Regions from separate parts of the Acidiphilium sp. PM genome, predicted to be linked through region 1. Evidence: riboswitches for the same ligand, from Rfam matches in the RefSeq annotation. Region 1 holds a riboswitch; the other holds the start of a gene.
The links. A riboswitch is a leader RNA that binds a small molecule or an ion and turns the genes downstream of it on or off. The one in region 1 is predicted to bind cobalamin.
Positions count from the first base shown of each region.

Region 2: it holds a riboswitch for cobalamin, as region 1 does, so the genes downstream of both, APM_RS08100 (DUF1636 domain-containing protein) here and APM_RS00955 (TonB-dependent siderophore receptor) in region 1, are expected to answer to the same signal.

Region 1 covers NZ_AFPR01000029.1:1,759-11,920, reverse strand. The annotation lists gene APM_RS00970 (hypothetical protein) at 1-171, shown strand, start outside; gene APM_RS00965 (glutathione S-transferase family protein) at 164-862, shown strand; gene APM_RS00960 (haloacid dehalogenase type II) at 877-1,560, shown strand; cobalamin riboswitch at 1,596-1,804, shown strand; gene APM_RS00955 (TonB-dependent siderophore receptor) at 1,910-3,925, shown strand; gene APM_RS00950 (branched-chain amino acid ABC transporter substrate-binding protein) at 4,213-5,448, shown strand; gene APM_RS00945 (branched-chain amino acid ABC transporter permease) at 5,459-6,388, shown strand; gene APM_RS00940 (ABC transporter permease subunit) at 6,395-8,377, shown strand; partial or broken gene APM_RS00935 (ABC transporter ATP-binding protein) at 8,370-9,108, shown strand; gene APM_RS00930 (Nramp family divalent metal transporter) at 9,105-10,162, opposite strand, start outside.
Region 2 covers NZ_AFPR01000165.1:686-10,847, forward strand. The annotation lists gene APM_RS08065 (cobalt-precorrin-6A reductase) at 1-641, shown strand, start outside; gene cobJ (precorrin-3B C(17)-methyltransferase) at 617-1,414, opposite strand; gene APM_RS08075 (precorrin-2 C(20)-methyltransferase) at 1,411-2,148, opposite strand; gene APM_RS08080 (precorrin-8X methylmutase) at 2,145-2,774, opposite strand; gene APM_RS08085 (precorrin-3B synthase) at 2,774-3,922, opposite strand; gene cobN (cobaltochelatase subunit CobN) at 3,919-7,173, opposite strand; gene cobW (cobalamin biosynthesis protein CobW) at 7,189-8,223, opposite strand; gene APM_RS08100 (DUF1636 domain-containing protein) at 8,220-8,582, opposite strand; cobalamin riboswitch at 8,677-8,882, opposite strand; gene cobO (cob(I)yrinic acid a,c-diamide adenosyltransferase) at 8,922-9,539, shown strand; gene APM_RS08110 (cobyric acid synthase) at 9,615-10,162, shown strand, end outside.

The DNA of each region.
Region 1 (10,162 bases):
GCGCGGCATCGGCACCCCCTCGACGATTTTCCCAACCTGAAGCGCCGGTTCACGGCAATTGCCGCGCGGCGCGCCTGCGATCTGGCGCAGACGATCAACAACACGCCGACCGTATCCGCGACACGCGGGCGCACTCGTTCGGCCCGCGGGCAAGGAGGCCCTGATGCGTGAACCCCTGAAGCTCTACGATCTCGCCGGCGCCGACGAACGCGTCCGGTTCAGCCCGAATTGCTGGCGCACCCGCTTCGCGCTGGCGCACAAGGGCCTGCCCTGCGAGACCGTGGTCTGGCGCTTCATGGAAAAGGACGCCATCGCCTTCTCCGGCCAGGGCAAGGTGCCCGTGCTGGTCGATGGCACCCGCCACGTGCATGACAGCTGGACCATCGCTCTTTATCTCGAGGATACCTATCCCGACCGGCCGAGCCTGTTCGGCGGCGCTGCCGGCCGCGGCCTCGCCCGCTTCGTCAACCAGTGGACCAGCGAGGTGCTTCATCCCGCCATTGCGAAGGTGGTCCTGCCCGACCTCGTCGACATCCTGCACGAGGGCGACCGCGACTATTACCGCTCGACGCGCGAGGCCGCGTTCGGCACGACGGTCGGGGCGCTGCGGGCGGCGCGCGAGGACAACGTGAACGCGCTCCGTACCACATTGCGGCCGCTGCGCAGCACGCTGGCGGACCAGAAATTTCTCGCCGGCGACGCCCCGAACTATGCCGACCATGTCGCCTTCAGCGCCTTCCTCTGGGCGCACGCCTCGTCCCCGGTGAAGATCCTCGCCGCCGATGACACGCTGCACGCCTGGTGCGGGCGCATGTTCGACGCCTATGACGGTCTGGCTCGACTCCTGCCAGTCGCCGCCTGAACGGGAGGAAGCCGATGTCCGCCATCGAGGGTATCCGCGCCTGCGTGTTCGACGCCTATGGCACGCTCTTCGATTTCGGCTCCGCCGTCACCCGCTGTCCGGATGTGCCGGATGACCGCCGCGCGGCGCTGGTGACACTCTGGCGGGACAAGCAGCTGCAATACACCTGGCTGCGCAGCCTGCAGAACCTCTACACCGATTTCGAGACCGTCACCGCCGACGCGCTCGATTTCGCGCTGGAGGCGACCGGCCTCGCCGACCCCAAGCGGCGCGCCGCGCTGCTGGCTCTCTACCGCATCGTCTCGGCCTATCCGGAGGTCAAGGCGACGCTGGGCACACTGAAGGCGAAGGGGATTGCTACGGCGATACTCTCGAACGGCACCCCGGCGATGCTCGCCGCCGCCATCGCCCATGCCGGGCTCGGCGACGTGCTCGACCATGTGCTGTCGGTCGAGGCGGTCGGCGTGTTTAAGACCGATCCGCGCGTCTACCAGTTGGTGCCGGCGCGGCTCGGGGTCCAGCGCAAGGAAGTCTGCTTTGTTTCCTCGAATGGCTGGGATGCCTACGGTGCCTCGGCCTTCGGCTTCCGCGTCGCCTGGTGCAACCGGGCGCGGCAGCCGGCGGAGCGGCTGCCTGGCGCGCCCGATGCGGCGATCAGCGATCTCTCGGCCCTGCCCGGCCTGCTCGGCCTCGGCTAAGCCGGCGCGCTTGCGCCGCCCGATCCGGCGGCATAATGATCTGGATAGGAATCGGTGGCCCGCAAGGGCTGAAACGGGAACGCAGAAGGGCGAGATCGTGCCCCGGCTGCGGCTGCCCCCGCAACTGTGAGCGGCGAGGCGCGTTCATCCCGGCCATTGCGAGGCGGCGCAGACCGTCCGCGAGAAGGCCGAACGCGCCCATGACCCGCGAGCCAGGAGACCGGCCGGTCCCGAGACCATGCGCGCGCGTCCGGGCGGGGTGAACCGGGTGCGAAGGGTGAAGTCCCGAAGCCTTCGGTCGCCCTGATGGCAACACCCGCCTCGCCGGGTGCCGGACCGGAGTTTTTCCATGCGCGAGTTCGCGCGACACATCTTTTTCGTCCCCCTCGCTTTGTGCGGGGCGCTCGTCGGCGCCCGCGCCCAGAGCGCACGGCTTCCCGCCGGCACCGTGCCGATCGAGACCGTCACCGCCTCCTATGTGCGGACACCCATTGCCGACACCCCCGCATCGGTCACGGTCATCACGGCGGCGCAACTTCGCCGGCGCGGCGTGACGACCCTGGCCCAGGCGCTCGAGGCGGTTCCCGGCCTGAACGTTGTGCAATCGGGTGGGCCGGGCGCGCAGACCTCCGTCTTCATCGACGGCACGAATTCCGAAGACGTGCTGGTGCTGCGCGACGGCGTGCCGGTAAACGATCCCTCGGTGGCCAACGGCGCGTTCAATTTCGGCAATTCCGGCATCGGCGATATTGCGCGGATCGTGGTGGTCCGCGGCCCGATGTCCAGCCTCTACGGCTCGGGCGCGATCGGCGGCGTCATCAACCTGATCAGCAAGCGCGGGCACGGCGCGCCGCATGTCGATTACGACCTCGCCGGCGGCTTTCCCGGCCAGGGCGAAGGCAGCGTCACACTCTCCGGCCAGAGCGGCAAATTCGATTACGCGATCACCGGCTCAGTCATCGAGCAAGCCGGGTTCGACGCGACGGCGCGGCGCCTCGCCGTCTACGCCGCGCATCGCGATCCGTTCCGCTACAAGCTCGGCGCCATCAATCTCGGCTACACGCCGGTCGCCGGCACGCGGATCTCGCTGATCGTCCGCGCGCGGCAGACCGGGAGCCAATATCCCGATCTCGGCTATCCGATCTTCGACGATCCCTATGAAAACAGCTTCGATTCGAATGTCTTTTTCCGCTTCGGCGTGAAGTCGCACCTGTTCGACAACCGGCTGATCACCGAACTCGACATCGCCCACATCCAGGACGACCGTCGCTACCTGACTTTGCTCGATCCCGCCGACCCCAACCAGTTCGCCGGCAACAGCGGCTATCGCGGCGATCGCACTGTGATCCAGTGGAACAACGTGATCCGCCTGCCGGATTTTGGCCCGATGACCGACCCGACGCTCGTCGCCGGCATCGAGACCACACACGATACGGCGGTCGAAAACTACAACGCCAGCTTTGGCGGCTATCCCTACCTCCAGAGCCTCGCTGCCTCGCAATCCACCACCGCGGGGCATTTCGGCGCGCAGGCCACCATAGCGCGCCGCCTGTCGGTGCAGGGCGCTGTCCGTGCGGATTCGGTCAGCGGCTACGGCACCGTGGTGACGGAGCGCGGCGGCCTCGTGCTGGTCGTACCCGCAATCGACACGCGGCTGAAAGCCTCGGCGGGCAGCGGCTTTCTCGCCCCCTCGCTCTACGACCTGCACGGCATCGACAGTTACGGATATCACGGCAACCCGAACCTCCACCCCGAACACTCGGTCGGCTACCGGTTCGGTTTCGAGACCGTGCTGCCCGCCTTCGGCATGCCCGAAGCGGTCACGCTGCGGATGAGCTATTTTCACCAGGACATCTCGAACCTGTTCGAGTACACCTCCCTGCCTGACGGCACCAGCACGGAGGAAAACGTCGCCCGCGCCCGGATTCACGGCATCGAGGCGGGCATCGGCTTCGCGCCGGCCCCCTGGCTCTCCGGCCAGATCGACTATACCCGCACCATCGCCCGCGATGCTGCGACCGGCACCGCCCTCCTGCGTCGGCCGGAAAACGCCGGATCGCTCACCCTCTCGATCCGCCCGATCCCGGCGCTGTCGATCGAGCCCGCCATCCGCTATGTCGGCCGCTTCTCGGATTTCCTCTACGCCAATTCCGGCTATCCGATCACCTCCGGCAATCCGAGCGGCGTCGGCCTCGCCCAGCCCGGCACGATCGCCAATCTCGCAGTGAACTACCGGATCAGCCGCGCGCTCACCCTCTTCGCGATCGGTCGCAACCTGACCAACTCGGCATTCGAACCCGTGAATGGATTGCAGATTCCGGGGCAGAACTTCCTTTTCGGCTTGCGGGGAACCATCGGCGGCTGAACCTTTGCTCACCGCATAAGACATATTCATGAAATACATATGCTGCGGCGCACAAAATTCTTGAACGGGAAAGCGATTCCGCCATATAGTGCGATGCAGCAAACGATCAGTCGTTTGTCTGCTTTCTTGGACGTTTCCTCCCTAAACTTGGCGGCCTCGTGGCCGCCATTTTTTTTGCGGCAGTTGCCGGCGACGCGGTGGAGGAGCCAAAAAACACTTGCCTTCGCTCACGAGCTGTTTACCTTGCGCATGGCAGCTATCTCACAAAAGCAAGAAGGACGGGACCAATGGCACTATCAAGGCGCAAAGCTCTGCGTGGAGCGGCGGGAACATTCATCCTCGCCTCGGCAAGTCCCATCGCCCTGGCGGCGGACAAGGTCTATCACATCGGGATTACGCTGCCCCTGACCGGCGCAGATGCCGAGGCCGCGCACCTCATTCTTCACGGCGCGCAGCTCGCCATCAAGCTCGCCAACCAGAGCGGCGAACTCGGCGACATCCGCCTCGAGCCGATGATCCTGAACAACGCGACCGCGACTGCCGGCCAGTACGACCCGGCCCAGGCCGCCACCAACGCGCGCAAACTGGCCGGCACGCGCACGGTGCTTGCCAATGTCGGCCCCGAGATGAGCGGCTCCGGCAAGGCGATGGCGCCGATCCTCTCGATGGCCAATCTCGCGACCATCACCCCCTCGTCCACCGCGCCCGACATCACCAATCCGGCCTATGCCGGCGAGTTCGATCCGGGCGGCAAGCCGATCTATTTCCGCACCGTGACGACCGATGCCTATCAGGGCCCGAACATGGCGAATTTCTACGCCGAGGTCCTGAAGGTGAAGAGCGTCTACATCCTCGATGACAGCGGTGCCTACGGCGTCGGCCTCGCCAACGCCTTCGAAGCCCAGGCGAAGAAGAAGGGCATCAAGGTCCTCGGCCGCGACCGGCTCGACCCCAAGGCCGCCGACTATTCCGCCGTGCTCACCAAGATTGCCGCGACCAAGACCGCCTCGCTCTATTACGGCGGCACGATGCAGGCCGGCGTGAAGCTGGTGAAGCAGAGCTACCAGATCATTCCGCACGTGATCAAAGGCGGCGGCGACGGCATCCTGAGCCCCGAAATGATGACGGCCGCCGGTTTCCCCGCCGCCGAGGGCTGGTATGGCACCAACGCCTCGCCGCATGTGGTCGATGACCCGAAGCTGGCGAACTGGGTCAAGCTCTATACGAAAACCTACGGCGTCGCGCCGGACGATTACGCCATCACCGCCTATGACGCCGCCCTCGTCGCCATCGCCGGCATCAAGGCGGTGCAAAAGGCAGGCAAGCCGCTCACCGCCGCCAATGTCCGCGACGCGATCGCGACCGTGCATGTCAACGGCTTGCAGGGGCCGATCAGCTTCGACAAGTATGGCGACATGACCAGCCACATCGTTGCCGTGTTCCAGTTCCACCAGGACAAGTCCGCCCCGCTCGGGGACCTGAACAAGCAGATGCGATACGTCGGCGTGGCGCCGCAGCACTGACGCGGCGCCCATGACCGGAATGGCGGTTTTTCTCCAGCAGCTCGTCAACGGGCTGAGCCTGGGGGCGATGTACGCGCTGCTGGCACTCGGGTTCACCCTTGTCTACGGCATTCTCGAGCTGATCAATTTCGCGCATTTCAACGTCTTCATGGTGGGAGCGTTCGTTGGCCTCATCGTGCTGCAATGGTTCGGCCTGCAGGGCCAGGCGGTGGTGCTGCACGGCGCCCCGCTGGTGCTCTCGCTGCTCGCCGCCCTCGTGGTGACGATGGTGACCTCCGGCGTGCTCGGCGTCGCGATCGAGCGCTACACGCTGCGGCCGATGCGCAACGTGCGCGGGCCGATGGCGATGATCACCACGATCGGCGTCTCCTACATCCTGTTCAACGTCGTGTTGCTGCTGACCAACGCCCAGGCGCTGAACTACCCCGACCCGATGCCGAGCATCGACTACCATCTCGGCGGGGTGACGATCCGCCTCAAGGCGGTGATCATCTGGATCGTCGCGGCAGTGCTGATGTGGGGGCTGAACCTGTTCGTCAGGCGTTCGCGCCTCGGCAAGGCGATGCGCGCCGTCGCCCAGGATGCCGAGGCCGCGCGGATGATGGGTGTGGAGGTCGATCAGGTGGTGATGATCGCCTTCTTCGCCGGCTCCGCCCTGGCCGGCGCCGCCGGGATGATCTTTGGCCTGTACTACAATTTCACCCAGTACAGCATCGGCTACACCGCGGGTCTGCGCGCCTTTACCGCCGCCGTGCTCGGCGGCATCGGCAACGTGCCGGGGGCGATGGTCGGCGGCCTCCTCATCGGCCTGATCGAGACGATCGGCAGCCAGTACATCGCCGCGAAATGGGCCGATGTGATCATCTTCTCGATCCTGATCCTCACGCTGGTCTTCCGCCCGGCCGGCCTGCTCGGCGCGCAGGCGCCCAACCGCTCGTAGGCGGCGATGAAGCGCCTCGCCCTGCTCTCGCCCCGCCAGCGCCAGGCGCTGTTCGCCGCCCTGCTGATGGTGCTTCTGCTGCTGCCCTTCCTCGGCATCGGCCAGGCGAATATCGACGTCGCGGCCAATAGCTGCGCCTATGCCGCACTGGCGCTCGGGCTGAACATCGTGGTCGGTTTCACCGGCCTGCTCGATCTCGGCTACGCCGCGTTCTTCGCCATTGGCGCCTATGCCTATGGCATCCTGAACTCGTTCCAGCTCCACCCGCACTGGAGCGCGGCCTGGGCGCCGCTCGCGGCGATCGGCTTCGTCGCGAAACTCGGCGCGGGTGCGGCGGCGACGGTGCATTTCACCTTCCCCTTCTGGCTGATGCTGCCGGCCTCCGCCGTCATCGCCGCCTGTTTCGGCATGGCGTTCGGCGCGCCAACCCTGCGGCTGAAGGGCGACTATCTCGCCATCGTCACCCTCGGCTTCGGCGAGATCGTGCCGATCGTCGCGCGCAACTGGTCCTCGCTCACCAACGGCGCCGAGGGGCTGAACGGCGTCGGCCCGCCGGTCCTGTTCGGCTACCGCTTCGGCATCAACGCGACACCTTATTATTACGTCGGCCTTGGCCTCGTGCTGCTGCTGCTCTTCATCTCACTGCGGCTGAAACCCTCGCGGATCGGCCGGGCCTGGATGGCGGTGCGCGAGGACGAGATCGCCGCCAGCGCGATGGGCGTGCACACCACGCGGCTGAAGCTGCTCGCCTTCGCCATGGGCGCCGGGTTCGCCGGCATGACCGGCACGTTCTACATCGCCAAGCTGCAGACCGCGACGCCGGACATGTTCGACCTGCCGGTCTCGATCATGGTGCTGGTGATGATCGTGCTTGGCGGCCTCGCGAGCGTCTGGGGCGCCATTGTCGGCGCGGTGCTGCTCGAACTGCTGCAGGCCTGGTTCCTGCCCGCCCTGTCCGGCTGGGTGCAGGGGCTCGGCAACGCGATCCATTCGCCTTTCCTGCAAAATCTCGAGCTCACCTCGGCCTCGGAACTGATCTTCGGCATCATTCTGGTGACCATGATGCTCTACCGGCGCGACGGCCTCGTTCCGGTCGGCCGGAACGAGGTGCGGCTGAGCTATGAGCAGCAGGACGCCGCCGTCTCCCGCGGCGCCGCCCCGGCCGTGGCCAGGCTGCGCGCCGGGCTCGCCGAAACCACCGCCGACGCACGGCCCGCCGCGCTCGAAATCCGCGACCTCACCGTGAAATTCGGCGGGCTGACCGCGCTGAAATCGGTCTCGCTCGATGTCCCGCCCGGCAGCATCGTCGCCGTGATCGGGCCGAATGGCTCGGGCAAATCCACCCTGTTCAACAGCATCACCGGCCTCGTGAAACCCTCCGCCGGCGTAGTGCGCTTCGCCGGGCGCGACCTGCTTGGCCTGCGGCCAGACCAGGTGCTGCGCGCCGGCGTCGCCCGCACCTTCCAGAACATCCGCCTGTTCCCCAACCTCACGGTGATGGAAAACGTGCTGATCGGCCAGCACACGCATCTCTCCTCCGGCGCGGCCGGGGCGGTGCTCGGCCTGCCCCGCGTGCGCGCCGAGGAACTCGAAGCGCGCGAATTCGTGCTCGAACTGCTGGCGATGTTCGGCAACCGCCTGGTGCCGCGGATCGACCAAGGCGTGGCGCAACTCTCCTACGCCAATCGCCGCCGTGTCGAGATCGCCCGCGCGCTCGCCTCCCGCCCGCGCCTGCTGATGCTCGACGAGCCGACGGCGGGCATGAACCCGGCGGAAAGCCTCGAACTCGCCGAACAGATCGCCGCCTTCCGCGATTTCGGCCTCACTGTCCTGCTGGTGGAGCACAAGCTCGATGTCGTCACCCGCCTCGCCGACAACGTGATCGTCCTCGACCATGGCGAGAAACTCGCCGAGGGACGGGCCGACGAGGTGCGGCGGAACGAGGCGGTGATCGAGGCCTATATCGGCCGGGGCGTGGTCGATGCCTGAGGAAACCCTGCTCGAATTCGCCGGCGTGCACACCCATTACGGCGACCTGCACGTGCTCAAGGGCGTCGACTATTCGGTCGCGCCGGACGACATCGTGGTGCTGCTCGGCGGCAATGCCAGCGGCAAGTCGACCACGATGAAGACGATCATGGGCACGGTCACCCCTTCCCAAGGCGAGGTGCGCTTCCGCGGCGCGCCGATCAACCGGCTCAGCACCTCGGAGCGGGTCAGGCGCGGCATCGCCCCGGTGCTGGAGGGCGCGGCGACTGTTCCCGCGCATGACGGTCTACGAGAATCTCGAAATGGGCGCCTATACGCGCAAGCGCGGCCCGGAATTCGACGAGGATCTCGAACGTGTCTATGAGCTGTTCCCCCGCGTGAAGGAACGCCGCCACCAGCTCGCCGGCACGCTGTCGGGCGGCGAGCAACAGATGGTCGCGATCGGCCGCGCACTGATGGCCCGCCCGGCGCTGATCTGCATGGACGAACCCTCGATGGGCCTCTCGCCGCGCTTCGTCGAGATCGTGTTCGGCATCATCCAGACCATCAACCGCCAGGGTGTGGCCATCTTCATGGTCGAGCAGAACGCCCACATGGCGCTGCAAATCGCCAGCCGCGGCTACGTGCTGCAGACCGGGCGGGTCGTGCTCTCAGGCCCCGCCGCAGACCTCGCCGCCAACCCGGCGATCCGGGAGGCCTATCTCGGCGAGCTGCAGGTGGAGGAAAACTAGCCCGGCAGCGGCACGTTCACGCCGAAGATCTGCAGGAGCAGAATGACGTTGAGTCCGAGGATCACGATGGCGCCACCGATCGCGGCGATGGCGGTGATCCCGCGCACCGCGAGCGCGCCCATCAGCGCCCGCCGTGTGGAAAACCACAGCAATGCCAGCATCGGCACCGGCAGCGCCAGGCTCAGCACCACCTGGCTGAGCACCAGCGCTCGTGTCGGGTTCACGCCGAGGCCGATCACCACGAAGCCGGGGATCATGGTCAGCGCCCGGCGAAGCCAGATCGGGATCGAAAAACCGACAAATCCCTGCATCACCATCTGCCCCGCCAGCGTGCCCACTACGGAGGACGACACGCCGGAGGCCAGCAGCGAGATCAGGAAGATCACCGCGGCACCGGCGCCGAGCAGCGGCGAGAGCGTGCGATAGGCCTCGCCGATCTCGGCGATCCCCTGATGCGCCGGATGGAAGGCGCCGGCGGCCATCGCCACCATCGCCATGTTCACCAGCCCGGCGACCCCGAGCGCCGCGAGCACCTCGATATTGGAATAACGCACCAGCCGCCGGCGCTGCGCCGCATCCTGCGGCGCCACCCGCGCGCCGGAGAGGCCGGAATGCAGGAACAGCGCGTGCGGCATTACCGTGGCGCCGACGATGCCGACCGCGATCGTCAGCGCCTCGGCATCCGGCAGGGAGGGCAGCACCGTATGCAGCGCTGCCTGCCGCCAGTGAACCGGCACGATCAGCAACTCGGCGAGATAGCAGAGCGCGATGACGCCCACGAGCGCGCCGATCACCAGTTCCATCGGCCGAAAGCCGCGCCGGTCGAGGAGCAAAATACCGTAGGTCACGATCCCTGTAATCGCCATGCCCGCCATCAGCGGCAAATGCGCGAGCAGCGCGATGCCGATGGCACCGCCAAGAAACTCGGCAAGATCGGTCGCCATGGCGGCGATCTCGCTGATGATCCACATCGGGATGGTCAGCGCCGGCGGCAGCGTGTCGCGGCAGAGTTCGGCGAGATTCCGCCCGGTGACGATCCCGAGCCGGGCAGACA
Region 2 (10,162 bases), on a different contig from region 1:
CACCGGTAGCCCAGCCGCTGCCACAGCGCATCGGCGGCTTCGGCGGCGTTGCGGGGCTGGTGAACTGGCTGACGGCGGAGCGCATCACCCACATGATCGATGCCACCCATCCCTTCGCGGCACAGATGAGCGCCCATGCCGTCGCTGCCGCGGCCGAGACCGGCGTGGCGCTTCTGGCCTTCGAACGCCCGCCCTGGCGCGCGGGCGCGGAAGACCGCTGGACCCATGTGCCGGACACCGCTGCCGCCATCGCCGCGTTGCCGTGGGCCCCGAGGCGGATCTTCGTCGCCATTGGCAGGCAGGGCCTTTCCGCCTTCGCCGCGGCCCCGCAACACCATTATCTCCTGCGCCTCGTGGATCCGCCCGAGGTGCCCTTGCCCCTGCCGGATGCCGAGGCCGTCGTCGCCCGTGGCCCCTTCTCCGCGGCGGGCGACCGGGCGCTGCTGGAGTCTCATCGCATCGAACTGATCCTCGCAAAGAACGCCGGCGGCAGCGGCGCGCGCGCCAAACTCGACGCCGCCCGGGCGCTCGGTCTTCCGGTAATCCTGATCGACCGCCCGGAAGTTCCCGACCGGCCAGTCGCCGTGAGCATCGCCGAGGTGATGGCCTGGATCTTTCATTCCACCTGCCCTGAACCCTGAGCGCGCGCGCTTTCGGACGGCGAACCGGTGCCCGCTTCGCCAGGGAACATGCGCGGCGTATAGACGAACCGCCCCACCCGCCGCGTGGCGGAATTGCCCATCAGGACTACCGTCCGCATGTCGGCCATCTCCGGCGTTGCCTCTACCAGGGTTACCGTGTTGATCCGCTCCTCGAGGGTGCTCACGGCCCGGGCGAAGGTGATCAGCTGATGGGCCCCGCATTCCTCGCGCAGGATCTCAAGCGCGCGGGCGAAGCCTTCGGGCCTGCCTCTGGAACGGGGGTTGTAGAAGGCCATGGCGAAATCCGCCTGTGCTGCGAGCCGCAGACGCCGCTCGATCACCACCCACGGCTTGAGGTTGTCCGACAGGTTGATCGCGCAGAAATCATGCCCCAGCGGCGCCCCGGCACGGGCAGCAGCGGCCAGCATCGCGGTGATCCCGGGAAGCACGCGGATGTCAAGCTCCTGCCACTCCGGCGCGCCTTCCAGCGCCTGGAACACGGCCGAGGCCATGGCGAAGACCCCCGGATCGCCGGAGGAGACCACGACGACGCGCGCGCCCGCAGCTGCCATCTCCAGCGCATGGCGGGCCCGGTCGAGCTCTACCCGGTTGTCGGACGGATGCAGCGTCAGCCCCGCGCGCGGCGCGACGCGAGCGATATAAGGGATGTAGCCCACCACATGGGTCGCCTCTGCCAGCGCGGCCTCTACCTCTGGCGTCACCAGCGCGGCGCCCCCGGGACCGAGCCCGGCGATGGCGAGCCAACCACTCATGCGTCGATCTCCGGTCGCCGGCCCTGGCCGTGGACGAGGACGATAGCGAAATAGGGGTAGTCGCCCTCCGGAAGATCGGCGAGGCGGGCGACGCGCTCGTCGGCCATCGTGCCGCGCTCCACAAGCCAGGCATCCGCCAGCCGCCCGGCCTCTGCCAGCGCACGGCGAACCTTCGGCAGATTGCGGCCGGTCTTCATCACCACAAGCGCCTCCGCCTCCCGCATCTGCGCCACAAGCCGTGCCTCGGGCAAGGTTCCGGGCAAGACGCAGAGGATATCGTCGCCCCAGGTGATCGGCACGCCGGTTGCCGTCCAGCAGCCCGACATGCCGGTGATGCCGGGGATGACCTCCACCGGCACCCGGCCCTTCAGGCGAGTATAGAGATGCATGAAGGAGCCGTAGAAGAATGGGTCGCCCTCACAGAGGACCACGACCTCCTCGGTCTCGGCCAGCTGGGCAAGGTGGTCGGCCCAGAGGTCGTAGAACCGTGCCAGCGTCTCGGTGTATTCCAGGCTGTCGAAGGCGATCTCAGTCGTGACCGGGTATTCCATCGCATGTTCGATTGAGCCAGGGGCGAGCATCCCCTCGACGATGCGGCGCGCCTGCCCGGCGTGGCCGGCCTTGCGGAAGAAGGCTATGTGACGGGCACCGCGGATCGCACGGTCGGCCTTAACGCTCATCAGTTCCGGGTCGCCGGGGCCAAGCCCGGCGCAGAGAATGCGGCCCATGCTCATTCTTTCCGGCTGGCAAGCGCGTTGATCGCGGCGACGGTGACGGCGGACCCGCCGAGCCGCCCCATGACGGCCATCGACGACACCGGCGGCGCCTCCATCAGTGCGGCCTTCGACTCGGCGGCACCGACAAATCCCACCGGGCAACCGATTATCGCGGCCGGGCGCGGGCAGCCGGGATCTTCCAGCATGTTCAGCAGGTGGAAAAGCGCCGTCGGCGCATTGCCGATAGCCACCACCGCGCCCGCGAGCCGTGGCCGCCAAAGCTCCAGCGCGGCGGCGGAGCGCGTGGTGGAAAGGTGCTGCGCCAGTGCCGGCACCTTAGGGTCGTGGAGCGTGCAGAGGATCTCGTTCTCCGCCGGCAGCCGCGACCGGGTGATCCCCTCGCTGACCATACGCGCATCGCAGAGGATCGGCGCACCGGCCATGAGGGCGGTCCGGGCGGCCTCGGCCAGGCCCGGGGTGAAGGCGACGCTCGCCTCCAGCCCGACGAAACCGAGCGCATGGATCATGCGCACAACGACCGGTTCCTCCTCCGGCGTGAAGCGGGCGAGGTCGGCCTCGGTGCGGATGGTGGCGAAGGACTGCCGGTATATCGCGGCGCCGTCGGTCTCGTAGGCGTGGGGCATCAGGGGGCACCGAATGGGTAAGGGGTGGCGAGAAGTGCCGCGGGCGAGAGAGCGGGGCGAAGGGGCGGGGCACCGGCGGAGGCGTCGCGGGCAAGATCGAAGCCCTTGGGCGTGGCGGTCAGAACCAGGCCGCAGGGCCCGGGATGGGCGCAGCCCTTGGCGCAGCCAGAGACATGGAGGCTCTGCCCGGCCGCCAGCTTGGGCGCAAGAGCCCGGGCGAGCGCTCGGGTCTCGGCGAGCGCCTGCGGACAGCCGAGCCGCCCGGTGCAGGCATGGACGCGCAGCAACGGATCCTCAGGATAGGCCAGAATCCCGGAAAGCGCAGGCAGCGCCCGCAGGCCGGGCATAAATACGCCCCGCCAGGGCGTCAGCCGAATCTCGGCGCTCAGGTCCGCGAGGGCCGAGAGCGTCTGTGCAGGCATCAGCCCGAATGCTACGATGGCGAGTTGCCCGTCGCCGACCGGCCCTGGTTTTGGCAGCGCAGCAGGTAGGGCAGGGGCAACGTTGCAACCCCCTGGCAGGTCGTGCTTGCCAATAAGATGCTTGCGCATCCGGCCGCGGCCGTTCCGGACACCTCCAGTCTCCAGGAACCAGCCGATCAGCTTCGTCAGAATAGCCGGTAGCGTCTCGGCCGTCACAGGCCAGCCCGTGGCCGAGCCATCGGGGCGCAGCACTAGCCGACCGTCCGCCGCCCGTTCCAGCCGGAGATCGGCGGCGGTCCCCGCCAGCACCGGCGCAGAGCCGATATCGAGCGTTGCGCCGAATTTCGAGGGCAGGGGCGCGGCGCGGAGCGCCTCGGTCAGGATGTTCGCCAGGCTCGTAATCTCTGCCGCCTCTCGATAGAAAGGCGCGATGGCGATGGCGCGCGCGCGCTCGGTTTCCGGGTCGGGGTCGACCAGCCCGTGGGCCGCCAGCTCCGCCAGCAGTGCCGCGTGGTCCGCCTCGGCCACGCCACGGATCTGTAGGTTGGCGCGCGAGGTCAGCTCCACTTCCCCCGATCCGAATCGTACCGCCGCCGCTGCTACCGCCCGCGCCTGTGCCGAGCTGAGGCGGCCCAGCGGCGGGCGCAACCGCACCACAAGCCCATCGGCCGAGGCCATCGGCGTCAGCGCACCAGGGCACCAGCCGCGGATTTCGGGCTCGCTCATGCCCGACCCTCCAGCGCCGCGGCGATGGAGTTGCGCTGGGTGATCCAGAGTCCCGCATCACGGAGTGCGGCGAATGTCTCGTTCATCCGGGCCAGCGCCGCCGGGTTTTCCCGGGCTAGGAACTCAGCCACCTCGATCCGCCCCAGCGTCGCCTCGTGATAGAGGTCGAAGAGATGCGGCGGGACGGCGCGGGCAAGATGGGCGAAGGCAGCGAGGTGGTCGAGCGTCGCTGCGATCTCCGCCCCGCCGCGGAAGCCGTGGCGCATCATCCCCTCGGCCCAGGCTGGGTTGGCGGCGCGGGCCCGCATGACGCGCGCGATCTCTTCCGAAAGCGCCCTCGCGCGCGGCGCCTCCGGGTTGGTCGCGTCGAGGTGGTAGAGCGCCGGGGCCGGCCGGCCGAGCCGCGCGGCGGCGGCGGCGATTCCGGCTTCATGGGCAGCAAAATCCTCGGCCAGCAGCAGGTCCGTCTCCGGCAGATCCTGGGAGTGGACGAAGGCATCGGCGGTACCCACGCGGGCCTCCAGCGCCGAACGGGCCTCGCGGCTTGCCCCATCCGCGCCGATCGCCCAGGCGGAAGCTGCCAGCCATGCCTCACCCGCCGCCGCACGCGCGGCATCGCTAAAATCGATGGGATCTGCGGCGATGCCGAGGCCATAGGCCCCGGGCTTCGGCCCGAAGACGCGAGGGCTGAGTGCGGCATATGGGTTTTCAGCCGGATCCTCCTCGCGATCCGCCAGCGCCGCGGCGCCCGCCTCGAAGAGCTGGGCGAGGCCGGGGAATATGTCGCGGAAGAGGCCCGAGACGCGGAGCGTTACGTCGATCCGCGGGCGACCGAGCAGCGCTGGCGGGATCACCTCGAATCCCGAGACGCGAGTGGAGCCTTCGTCCCAGACCGGCGCAAGGCCGGCAAGATGCAGCGCCATGGCGAAATCCTCGCCCGCCGTCCGCATCGTGGCAGACCCCCAGAGGTCTACGATCAGCCCCCGCGGCCAGTCGCCCTGGTCCTGCAAATGGCGGCGGATCAGCTCCTCGGCGAGCTTCACGCCCTGCGCATGGGCGGCCCGCGTCGGCACTGCGCGCGGATCGACGGCGAAGAGGTTGCGCCCGGTGGGCAGCACATCCGACCGCCCACGTGCAGGAGAGCCGGAGGGCCCTGACGCTACCCGGCGGCCGTCGAGCGCGGCAAGAAGCCCGGTGCGCTCCTCGATCCCGCAGGCGCCGCGCCCGAAGACGTGGAGCCCCTCGCCGAACCGGCTTTCCTTCAGATCACAGACGAAACGGTCGATCCGGGTGATCGCCTCCGCTGCACTGGCGCCGGGCGGTAGCGCTAGGTCATCCTCAACCCCCTGCGCGCGCGCTTCCTCTCGAATCGCGGCGACCAGCCGGCTCCGCCTCGCCGGGTCGAGCCCTTCGGCGGTGGAATATTCGTCGAGCAGGCTCTCCAGCCGTGCGAGCCCCTCAGGCAGTGTGGATCCGACGAGTGGCGGCGGAAGGTGGCCCAAGGTCACCGCGCCGAGCCGCCGCTTGGCCTGCGCCGCCTCGCCGGGGTCATTGACGATGAACGGGTAAATTACAGGCATCGCGCCGGTAAGCGCCTCTGGCCAGCAATCGGCCGAGAGCGCGACCGACTTGCCCGGCAGCCATTCCAGCGTCCCGTGAGCGCCGATATGCACGAGCGCCGCCAGCCGCCGGGCGCGCAGCCACAGATAGAAAGCGACATAGGCGTGCCGCGGTGTGGAGGCGAGGTCGTGGTAGCTCGCCTCCCGCCCGGCGCGGTGCCCACGCTCGGGTTGCAGTGCGACGAGCATGCGGCCAAGCGCGAAGGCTGCGAAGTGGAAGACGCCGTCGCGCACCGCCGGATCCTCTTCCGGAGCGCCCCAGGCCTCGTTGAGTTGCTCGCGCAACGCCTCGGGCAGGGTGGTAAGCGCGACGCGGTAATCGGCGAGCGGCCAGGCCAGCGTCTCGGCCCCCAGCCGCGCTGCCAGCCCGGCCTCGGGGCCAGTCACGTAGCCCGCCGCAGCGAGATCGGAGAGGATCGCCTCGGCCGAGGCCAAGGCATCGAGCCCGACGGCATGGGCCATCTGATGCGCCCGGCCGGGGTAGGTGGAGAGGATCAACGCCAGCTCCCGCTCCGCTGCCGGGGTGGCGGCCAGCCGCTGCCAGCCCCCTACCCGGGCGGCGGCGCGGGCCACCTGCTCGGGCTCGGCCCGATGTACGAAGCGCGAATATTGCAGCGCGTCATCGCGCGGTGTCGCCGCCTTGAAGCTGACGGCCCCTGCGAAGAGCCGTCCGTCCACCTCCGGCAACACCACATGCATGGCGAGGTCGGCCGGCGACAGCCCGCGATCCGAACCTGCCCAGTCACGCCGCTGCGCGGTCGAGAGTGCGACCTGGAATACCGGCGCCCCCGGCCCGTCGAGCGGCGAGCGCCCCTCCGCCCCCTGCGCCGAGAAGGCCGTCGCATTGACGATGACAGCGGGCGGATGCGCGGCCAGCAGCTCGGAAACGAGCGGCGCGGCGCTCGGGGCCTTCAGCGAGGGCGCGAAAAGGCCGTAAGCGGCAAAGCCTTCCGCCTCCAGAGCCCCGATCAGCGCATCGATCGCACCGAGATCCGCCGCCGTCAGATAGGCGCGGTAGAACGTGACCGCCGCCGCTGGCCGCGGATCCTCCGGCAGTGCGGCCACGACACCCCGCCCGGGCAGGTATAGCCCGACCTCCGGCATCGTCTTCGCGCCTGCGACCGGCCCGGCATAGAGTCCGGCGGCAAGCGAGAGCTGCGCCAGTGCCGCCTGCGCGGCAACCGCCCCTCCGGCATCGCACAGGGCCGAAAGCCGGCGCAGGGTGGAGACGGGCAGCGTCGAATAGGCATCGAGTGCCGGATCCTCGCGCCCGTCGGCGGGCAGCACGGCGAGCGCCAACCCCTGCCGTTGGGAAAGGTCGCGCAGGGTCGAGAGGCCATAACTCCAGTAGGCCTCGCCGCCGATGAGCCGGACCAGCATCGCCTTGGCGCCGGCCAGGGTACGCTCGGCATAGGTGTCAACCGACAACGGATGGCGCAGCGCCACTAGGTTGGCGAGTCGTAGCGTGGGAAGGGTGCTACCCGCCTCCCGCGCGCGGTGCCAGCCCGCCGCGAAGGCGCCAAGGTCACTGTCGGAAAACGAGAGCACCACAAGATCGGCCGGATCCTGGCCGAGATCTTGCGGGGTCTCGGTCTCATCTAGTCCATGACTCTCGCGGAAGATGACATGCACGGCGCGCGCACGCCCTCAAGCGCCGAGCGCGGTTCGGATGCGCGCGGCATCGACATCGCCGCGCTCCGCGATCACCACCAGTTGGGAGCCACGGGGCAGGCTGCCCCAGGGCCGGTCGAACTGGCTGCGCACCCGCGCACCTACCGCTTGAACCAGAAGCCGCATGGGCTTGTCGGCCAGCGCGACATAGCCTTTCACGCGCAGGATATTCTGCTCGGCTGCCAGCTTTTCGATCGCGACCTCCAGCGCCTCCTGGCTTGCCTGTTCCGGCAGATCGACGACGATCGTATCGAAGTCGTTATGCTCGTGATCGTCCGCCCCATCGTGATGCGAGGGGCGGGCGGCGAGGTCGTCCTCCGCAGCCGCATTGAGACCGAGGATGACGGCCGGGTCGACCTTGCCATCGCGCACCGTGACCATCGGGATGCGGCGCGGCGCCTCGGCTTCGATCGCGGCGCGGGCGACGGCGATGCCGGCTTCGCCGGCGAGATCGGCCTTGGTCAGCAGGATCAGGTCGGCGCAGGCGATCTGGTCCTCGAAGACCTCGCCCAGCGGCGTGTCGTGATCGAGGCTGTCGTCGGCCTCGCGCTGGGCCAGCACCGCATTCGGGTCCGGCGCGAAGCGGCCGGCGGCCACGGCCTCGGCGTCGGCCAGCGCGATAACGCCGTCCACGGTGATGCGCGAGCGGATGGCGGGCCAGTCGAAGGCCTTCAAAAGGGGCTTCGGCAGGGCGAGACCGGAAGTCTCAATCAGTATATGGTCGGGCCGCTTCGGTAGGGCGAGGATCGCCTCCATCGTCGACAGGAACTCGTCGGCGACGGTGCAGCAGATGCAGCCATTTGCGAGTTCCACGATGTTCTCCACTGGGCAGTTCTCATCGGCGCAGCTTTTCAGAATCTCGCCGTCCACCCCCTGGCTGCCGAATTCGTTGACCAGCACGGCGAGGCGACGGCCACCCGGATTGGCCATAAGGTGGCGAATCAGCGTGGTCTTGCCGGCGCCGAGAAAGCCGGTGACGACGGTGACGGGTATCTTGGCGAGGTCGTTCATGGCGCGGGTTCCTGCGGGGGGATTCTTGCGATGGATTGCTTGCGGAAGATCACGGGCCGCTCGCGCCAGGGTACGAGGCCGTTCGGCGCGCGGGCATAGGCTGCGGCGCCCCCGAGGATGTCGGGCGCATCCTCGGGGGCCAGCCGGCCGTAGATATAACTCCACCGCCCTGGGGCGGAGAGCGCGACGGCGGCGCCGGTATTGCAGGCAGACAGGCACTCGACCGGGCGGATCGTGACGCCCTCGGGGCAGTCCCCGGCCTGAAGCGCGGCTAGCAGGCGCGCGCCGAGGCAGGGCATCCCCTCCACCGGCTCTTGCCCGGCGCGGCAGGTGATGCAGACATGGAGCGTCGTGCCCATCGGGTCCTCTCGGTTGGCGGCGGCCCTGGGGGCATGCGAGACGAGGACGGGCCAGAATGCCACACCACCGTCGGTCGCAGCGCACCCCGGCCGCCCGGTCAGTTTTGCTGCTGGCAGGTCTCCCGGCTAACGGATATAAGCCTCTCGGCCCTGCGGACGCCCGCCTTCCCGGTCCGCGGACCAGTGGCATCGGGCGACCTCTCCGGTCACGGTCGCGGGGGCGGCTGCGCTCGGGGTTCCCCCTGTCGCATTCCCTCTTAGGCCCGACGCAAGCCGGGCACCAGCATGGCGTCAGGTGTGGCAGGATGCAGCCTGTTGTCAAGAACAAGGAGCGACGCAATGGGCCGCAAACCCGTCAGCGAGGAAGAGCACGCCGCCAAGAAGGCCAAGATCAAGGCCGCGCGCGACCGGATGATGGCGGAGAAGATCGGCGAGAAGGGCCTGATCATCGTCCACACCGGCCCCGGCAAGGGCAAGTCCTCCTCCGGGTTCGGGATGATCCTGCGCTGCATCGCCCATGGCATGCCCTGCGCGGTCGTCCAGTTTATAAAGGGGGCCTGGGACACGGGTGAGCGACGGCTCCTGACCGAGCATTTCGGGGATCTCTGCCAGTTCCACGCCATGGGCGAGGGCTTCACTTGGGAAACCCAGAACCGCGCCCGCGACATCGCTGCCGCCGAGGCCGGCTGGGAAAAGGCCAAGGAGTTGATCCGTGACCCCTCGATCCGTATGGTCCTTCTTGACGAGATCAACATCGCGCTGCGCTACGAATACCTCGACATCGAGGCCGTGATCGCTTTCCTGCGCGAGGAGAAGCCCGAGATGACCCATGTCGTCCTCACCGGCCGTAACGCCGCCGAGGGGCTGATCGAGGCTGCCGACCTTGTGACCGAGATGACGCTGGTCAAGCACCCGTTCCGCGCCGGAATCAAGGCACAGGCGGGGGTGGAGTACTGAACGTCAGAGGGCACTGCGCCGGGAAATTTGGGCCACGAGCAAGATGAACTTGATAAACGGGGTGGGGAGCGCGCGATGCCGGCGCTGATGATCCAGGGTTGCGGCTCGAATGTGGGCAAGTCGATGCTGGTCGCGGGGCTGTGCCGCGCGGCGCGGCGGCGCAGGCTGACGGTGGCGCCGTTCAAGCCGCAGAATATGTCGAACAACGCAGCCGTGACCGCCGACGGGGGGGAGATCGGCCGCGCCCAGGCGCTTCAGGCGCTTGCCTCGGGGTTGGAGCCGGTGACCGATATGAACCCGGTCCTGCTCAAACCCGAAACCGACCTCGGCGCTCAGGTGATCGTTCAGGGCCGCCGCATCGGCACCATGCGGGCGCGGGACTATTCCCGGCGCAAGCCCGAGCTGATGGCGCCGGTGCTCGAATCCTTCAACCGCCTCAAGGCGGCCCACGATCTCGTACTCGTCGAAGGCGCGGGCAGCCCGGCAGAGGTGAACCTGCGCGCGGGCGACATTGCCAACATGGGCTTCGCGCGCGCCGCCGACGTGCCGGTGGTGCTGGCTGGAGACATCGACCGCGGCGGGGTGATCGCCCAGGTCGTCGGCACCCAGACCGTGCTCGACGC